One region of the Streptomyces sp. NPDC092045 genome, then DNA from elsewhere that is predicted to be linked to it. Evidence: riboswitches for the same ligand, from Rfam matches in the RefSeq annotation. Region 1 holds a riboswitch; each other region holds the start of a gene.
What was found. Region 1 has a riboswitch for cyclic di-AMP ahead of ACIQKA_RS17960 (M23 family metallopeptidase). Riboswitches for the same ligand answer to the same signal wherever they lie in the genome.
Positions count from the first base shown of each region.

Region 2: linked by a shared signal. The riboswitch ahead of ACIQKA_RS33145 (transglycosylase family protein) and the one ahead of ACIQKA_RS17960 (M23 family metallopeptidase) in region 1 are both predicted to bind cyclic di-AMP.
Region 3: linked by a shared signal. The riboswitch ahead of ACIQKA_RS18465 (M23 family metallopeptidase) and the one ahead of ACIQKA_RS17960 (M23 family metallopeptidase) in region 1 are both predicted to bind cyclic di-AMP.

Region 1 is NZ_JBIVSC010000005.1:462,013-464,204, reverse strand. It holds gene ACIQKA_RS17965 (aldo/keto reductase) at 1-132, opposite strand, end outside; gene ACIQKA_RS17960 (M23 family metallopeptidase) at 228-1,361, opposite strand; cyclic di-AMP (ydaO/yuaA leader) riboswitch at 1,373-1,518, opposite strand; gene ACIQKA_RS17955 (SpoIIE family protein phosphatase) at 1,930-2,192, opposite strand, start outside.
Region 2 is NZ_JBIVSC010000029.1:43,275-45,466, reverse strand. It holds gene ACIQKA_RS33150 (transglycosylase family protein) at 1-756, shown strand, start outside; cyclic di-AMP (ydaO/yuaA leader) riboswitch at 971-1,185, shown strand; gene ACIQKA_RS33145 (transglycosylase family protein) at 1,189-1,914, shown strand.
Region 3 is NZ_JBIVSC010000006.1:112,673-114,864, reverse strand. It holds gene ACIQKA_RS18465 (M23 family metallopeptidase) at 58-828, opposite strand; cyclic di-AMP (ydaO/yuaA leader) riboswitch at 842-1,004, opposite strand; gene ACIQKA_RS18460 (M16 family metallopeptidase) at 1,266-2,192, opposite strand, start outside.

The DNA of each region.
Region 1 (2,192 bases):
GCCGGCGGCGGTGTAGGCGTCGAGGACGGCGAAGGACTGCGCCTCGTCGGCGGTCCAGCCGAAGACGTTGCCGCCGAGGGCGAGCGGGAAGACGTGCAGGTCGGACGTGCCCAGCGTACGGAGAGAGGTCATGGGGTGATCAACGGTCTCCGCCGCCGGGCCTATTCCGCGCGGGCCCGGGCAGGGCCCCGGGATGGCCCGGGGAGGGCCCGGGGAGGGCCCGGGGGTCAGACCGTCAGGCCCTTGGAGCGCAGCCAGGCCGCCGGGTCGACGCCGTCGCCGCCGCCGGGGTGGATCTCCAGGTGGAGGTGGGCGCCGGAGACGTTGCCGGTGGCGCCGACGCGGCCGATCGTCTCGCCGGTGCCGACGGTCTGGCCGGCGCTGACCGTCATGGAGGAGAGGTGGCAGTACCAGATCTCGGTGCCGTCCTCCAGCTCCAGGACGATCCGGTAGCCGTAGGAGCCGGACCAGCCCGCCGACTTGACGGTGGCCCCGTGGACCGCCTTGAGCGGGGTGCCGGTGGGGGCCGCGAAGTCGAGGCCGGTGTGGTAGCCGGAGGACCACATCGAGCCGGACTGCATGTAGGTGGCGGTGAGGGAGTACGAGGAGAGGGGCATCGAGTAGCTGGCGGCGAGCTTGGCGAGGCGCTCGGCCTCGGCCTTCGCCCTGGCTTCCGCCTCCGCCTTGGCCTTGGCCTCCGCCTCGGCCTTCGCCTTCGCCTCGGCGGCCGCCTTCTCCGCCGCGTCGGCCTTGGCCTGCGCCTCGGCCGCGGCCTTCTCGGCCGCCGCCTTCTCCGCCGCGGCCTTCTCGGCGGCGTCGGCGGAGGCCTGCTGCTGCTCGGCCTGCTGGAGGATGCGGGCGCGCAGGGCCTCGCCCGCGTCGGCGGCGCCCGGGGCGTCCGCCGTCGACAGGCTCGCCCGCGTGACCTGCCCGGTCCGCGCGGTCCGCTCGTCGGCCTCGGTGGTGTACGCGGCGGAGGTCAGCGGGTTCGGGTTGGCGCGGTCCGCGGGGACCGTCTCCCGCTCCTCCGCGCCGGGCAGGAGGGCGCCGACGCCGGGGAGGTCGTGGGCGTCGGGCAGGTTGAGGTCGGGAAGGTCCGGGAGCGATATCGCCACCGGCGGCTTGTCCTGCGCGGTGGCGAGACCGCCCGCGCCCACGGCCGCGATGACGCCGACGCCGAGGACGGTGGAGGAACGGGCGAAGTTGGAGCGCTGCTTGACGACCCGGTGCCGGCCGCCGGAGCGGCCCTGGGCGCGGAGGGAGTCCTCGGTGGGGTTCCACTCGGTGTTCGGGACGGAGGGAGCCGCACCGCCGCCGAAGGCATCGAAGGGGGCTTCGGGGGCAGGGGTGTTGGACGCCACGGAGGCGCGCTCCTTTCCTTCCTTCTCGCCTACCGGGTTAGCTGACGGGTTCGGAGCAGGAAGGTCTCCTACGGGCCGGCCGCACGAGTGCGAAGGGCTCGATTCACCCCAAATGGTGGTTCCCCGGTTCCCTTTCGGGATTCGGCGCGTGCGCACGGTGCCGTCTCTTGCGACGGCTGGGACGACCGCGCTGCGTTATCGAACGTTAATAGACAGGGGGTCCCGATTCCAAGCCGTCCCCCGTGATCGTTCATTCAATCGGTAGGGATTCGCCCCGGTTGATGCCCCTTCAGTGAGGCGGATCTCCCGAACGGCAAAACCTCCGCAATCTGACGGTACGTCAATTGTTATCACAGGGAGACCTCTCGACTACCCCTGGTGACGGGGCCGCCGGGTCCTGCCGGACGGTTCGGTGCCGGGGGCGCCGGGGCCTACCGGACGGTTCGGCGCCGGGGGCCGTCCGGCGGTTCAGTGCCGGGGCCTGGTCGGCGGTTCAGTGCCGGGGGCCGCCCCGGGGTTCAGTACCGGAGCCCGCCCGGGGGTTCAGTGCCGGGGCCCGCTCGGCGGTTCAGCGCCGGGGGCCGCCCGGCGGCACCACCGGCATCGTCCGGCGCCGCTCCGGCTGCCCCGCCGTCGGGCGGTTCAGCGCGAGCAGCGCCATGTCGTCCGTCGCCCCGCCGCCCGTGTGGAGCCGTACGTCGTCCACGAGCGCGTCGAGCATCTCCTCGGGCCCGGGGAAGATCCGCCCGGCCAGCCGCTCCGCCGGGTCGTAGAAGACGCCCTGCGCGTTCCGCGCCTCCGAGAGGCCGTCGGTGTAGAAGAGCAGCGTCG
Region 2 (2,192 bases), on a different contig from region 1:
GACGGGAGGCCCACCGGGGTCGACCCGGGTCCGGCCACCGCCCCGGCGCCCTCCGTGGCTCCCGTCCCCGAGTCGAACTGGAACTCGGGCTCGCCGGACGTCTCCGGGACCGCGCCGTCCACCGCGACGCCGAAGCCCCCGGCCGCGCCGTCCGCCCCCGCCACGTCCACGGCGCCGGCCGCGCCGACGGCTCCCGCCGCCCCGGCGGACCCGGCCGCGCCGTCCGCCCCCGCCACGCCGTCCGCGCCGACCGGGTCGACGGATCCGGCGGACCCGACGCTCCCGGCCGGCCCGACGCTCCCGGTGGACCCGACGGCCCCCGTCGCCCCCGACGGGTCCGCGACGCCCGGTACGCCCGTGACGCCCGGCGTTCCGGGGGACGAGGGCACGTCGGCCGCGCCCGGCACGGGCAAGCACCGGGGCGAGGCCGCTCCGGAGGAAACCGGCAAGCCGGACAGCTCCACCGAATCCGGTAGACACGCCTCGGGCAAGGACAAGTCCCTCGAAGAGTCCGAATCGCTCCCCGCTGCTGACGAAGCGAAGAATGCGGACACAACGGACAGTCAGGGCTCTTCGGGTGAATACGTCGTGCGTCCGGGTGACAGCCTTTCGGGTATCGCCCAGGCGAACGAACTGCCCGGAGGCTGGACCGCCCTCTACGACGCCAACAAGCGGACCGTGGGCATCGATCCGGACCTCATCCTCCCTGGTCAGAACCTCGATCTGACGGCGCGTCCGGACTCGGCGGAGGGGTAGTTCGCGGGCTTATGTCCGGTTCTGGACGAGTGAGACATGGGTCTCTTTGTCCCAACTGGCGTGCCGCGCCCGCAAACTCCGCTTCCGTCACCTCCTACCTGCGCAAACAGTCCCCTCCGAAGGGCAAGAAGAGGCGAAATTCGTCATATGAGCCTCTTTGAACTTCGGAGGGTTCTGTGTCTACGGTCATCACCGCTCGCCACCGCGGGCCCCGTCGACCGAAACGCCGAATCCTGCCGTCGGCCGACGGGAAAGTCGTCGCGCAAGCGCCGTAGGCAGGAGCGGGGGACCCAAGGTAAGTGCCGGCCCCGGCCGTCGAGAGACGGCCGACGACCGGCTTGGGGTGAAGCCGCGTGCTAGGACACGCGGCCGGGCAACTCTTCGGCCCGAACCCGACAGCTCACCTCGTAGGCGTCGGTGAGGAGAATTCCCATGCTGTTTTCCGTCAAGGGCAAACACCGCCGTCCCTCCAGGGCCACCCAGCTCGCCGCGCTCGTCGGCGTCACCGGCGTCGCCGTCGCCGCCCCGCTGATGACCGCGGGCACCGCCTCGGCCGCCACCTCCTCCGAGTGGGACCGCGTCGCCCAGTGCGAGTCCGGCGGCAACTGGTCCATCAACACCGGCAACGGCTACTACGGCGGCCTCCAGTTCTCGGCCTCCACCTGGGCCGCGTACGGCGGCACCGCCTACGCCTCGACCGCCGACCGGGCGTCGAAGTCCCAGCAGATCGCCATCGCCGAGAAGGTCCTCGCGGGCCAGGGCAAGGGTGCCTGGCCGAGCTGCGGCGTGGGCCTCTCCGGCGCCTCCTACGACGGCGGCTCCGCCGAGAGCGCGCAGGAGCAGCCGAAGCCGCAGAAGAAGCAGAAGAAGCAGCGCGCGGCCGAGCAGCCGACCACCCGCAGCGAGCAGCGCCAGGCCCCGAAGAAGGAGCGCCAGGCCGCTCCGAAGGCCGGGTCCGGGAAGACCGTCACCACCCCGACCGGCGAGACGGTCAAGAAGGGCGACGGCGAGTACAAGGTCGTGACCGGCGACACCCTCAGCAAGATCGCCGAGGCGCAGGGCGTCGAGGGCGGCTGGGCCGAGCTCTTCGAGCTCAACAAGGACGTCGTCGAGAACGCCGACCTGATCTACCCGGGCCAGCAGCTCCACCTGAAGTGAGCCCGGCGGGTCGCGTGAGTCCGGCGGCTCACGCGCCCCCGACGGCCCTCCCGCGGTGACTCACCCCGGTCCGGCGCGCCCGTCCCCCGTGCGCGCCGGACCGGGGTTCCGTCTTCCACCGGGGCCTCCCGGGACCCACCTGATGGTTACCGTCCAGTAGATACGGGGCCTTTCGCCCCGCTGTGCGTGCCCTTGGGTCCTTTTTCGTCCCAGGGGGCGGGCGCCCGGCCGGTCGGAGCCTCCGGGACGGTTAGGCTCTTGTCGCAAGGCCGAGCGAC
Region 3 (2,192 bases), on a different contig from region 1:
AGCCGGGGCTTTTGCCACGCGGGGGGCCCGGGGGCCGGGGGCGCGCGGGACGCCGGGTCAGACGGCGACGCCGCGGGCGCGGAGGTAGGAGATCGGGTTGATGTCGGAGCCGTAGTCGGCGCCCGTGCGCGCCTCGAAGTGGAGGTGCGGCCCGGTCGAGTTGCCGGTCGAGCCCGAGATGCCGATCTGCTGGCCCGGCTCGACGGTCTGGCCGACGTACACCCCGATGGAGGAGAGGTGACCGTACTGGGTGTACGTGCCGTCGTGCATCCGGATGACGATGTTGTTGCCGTACGCGCCGCCCCAGCCGGCCTCGACGACGGTGCCGGAGCCGACGGAGACGACCCGGCTGCCGTAGGCCGCGTGGAAGTCGACGCCGGAGTGGCTGCCGGAGGACCAGAGCGAGCCGCCGGTCCGGTAGCCGGTGGAGACGTACGAGCCGGCGATGGGGAGCTGGAAGGAGTTCAGGCGGTGGCGCTCGGCCTCGCGGGCGGCGCGGGCCCGCTCCTCGCGGATCTCCTTGGCGCGGGCCTCGGCCTTGCGCTTCGCCTCGGCCTGGGCCTTCTGCTCGGCGACGGCCTCGAAGGCCTCGCGGTCCTGGGCGTCGGCCTGGGCGTTGAGCCGGTCGACGAGGGAGTCCTCGGCGATCACCTTGGTGAGGCCGGTGTCCTCGGGGGAGCGGTTGTCCGTGTCGGCGGCGAGCGCCGGGGATGCCAGGGTTCCGATGACTCCGGTGGTGGCGAGGGTCGCCACTCCGGCGATGCCCGCGCCGCGGCGCGCCATCCGGCTCGGACCACGATGCTTCCCGGTGGCACGGGTGAACGCCATGAAGACGTTGTTCCTTTCCTTCCTTCTCGCCTACCGGGTTAGCTGACGGGTTCGGAGCAGGAAGGTCTCCTACGGGCCCCTCCGCGCGAGGCGAAGGCGTCCGATTCACCCCAGGGACTGCGTGGGTCCCCGGCTCCCCAGGCTCGCGCCTGACGGGGACTCGGCGATGACTGTCCGGTGCCGCGGGCGCGGCGGGTGCAACTGGCGAACAGTCGCACCGACGCTATGCGGAGCCCCAGTCGATCACCAACCGAACATGCCCTTTTGTAAGACATGCCACAGACCAGATGATCACTTTGGCGCCAATACGGACAATTCACGGGGGTGTCCCCCGTGCGGTTCCCGCGCCGACGGCCGGAAGGTACCTGACGGTTCGTCACGTCGGGGTCCTTCCGGCCGCCCGGCCGGCGGTGGACCGCCGGCCGGGCAGGGGTGGGTCAGCCGGTGACGACGGTCACCTCGCCGATGCCGAGCGCCCGCACCGGCTCCGCGATCTGCGCCGCGTCGCCCACCAGGACCGTGACGAGCCGGTCCACCGGGAAGGCGCTGACCACGGCCGCGGTCGCCTCGACGGTGCCGGTCTCGGCCAGGCGCGCGTACAGCTGGGCCTGGAAGTCGTCCGGGAGGTGCTGCTCCACCTGGTCGGCGAGCGTCCCGGCGACGGAGGCGGCCGTCTCGTACTTGAGCGGCGCCACCCCCACCAGGTTCTGCACGGCGGTCTCCCGCTCGGCGTCCGTGAGCCCCTCGGCGGCCAGGGTGCGCAGCACCTTCCACAGGTCGTCCAGGGCGGGGCCGGTGGTGGGCGTGTCGACGGAGCCGCTGATGGCGAGCATCGCGGCGCCGTTCCCCTCGGCGTCCGAGCGGAGCACCTGCCCGAAGGCCCGCACGCCGTACGTGTAGCCCTTCTCCTCGCGCAGGACCCGGTCCAGACGCGAGGTCAGGGTCCCGCCGAGGCAGTACGTACCGAGGACCTGGGCCGGCCAGACGCGGGCGTGCCGGTCGGGGCCGATCCGGCCGATGAGGAGCTGGGTCTGGACGGCGCCGGGGCGGTCCACGATCACGACCCGGCCGGTGTCGTCGGCGGTGATCGGCGGCATCGGCAGCGGCTCGCCGGGCTCGCCGGTCCAGGCGCCCAGCGTCTCCGCGAGGACCTTCTCCAGGTCGATCCCGGTCAGGTCGCCGACGACCACGACGGTGGCCGTGGCGGGCCGCACGTGCGCCTCGTAGAAGGCGCGGACCGCGGCGGCGTCGATCGCCCCGACGGTCTCCTCGGTGCCCTGGCGCGGCCGGGACATCCGGGAGTCGGCCGGGAACAGCTCCCTGGAGAGCTGCTTGGCGGCGCGCCGGGCCGGGTTGGCCGTCTC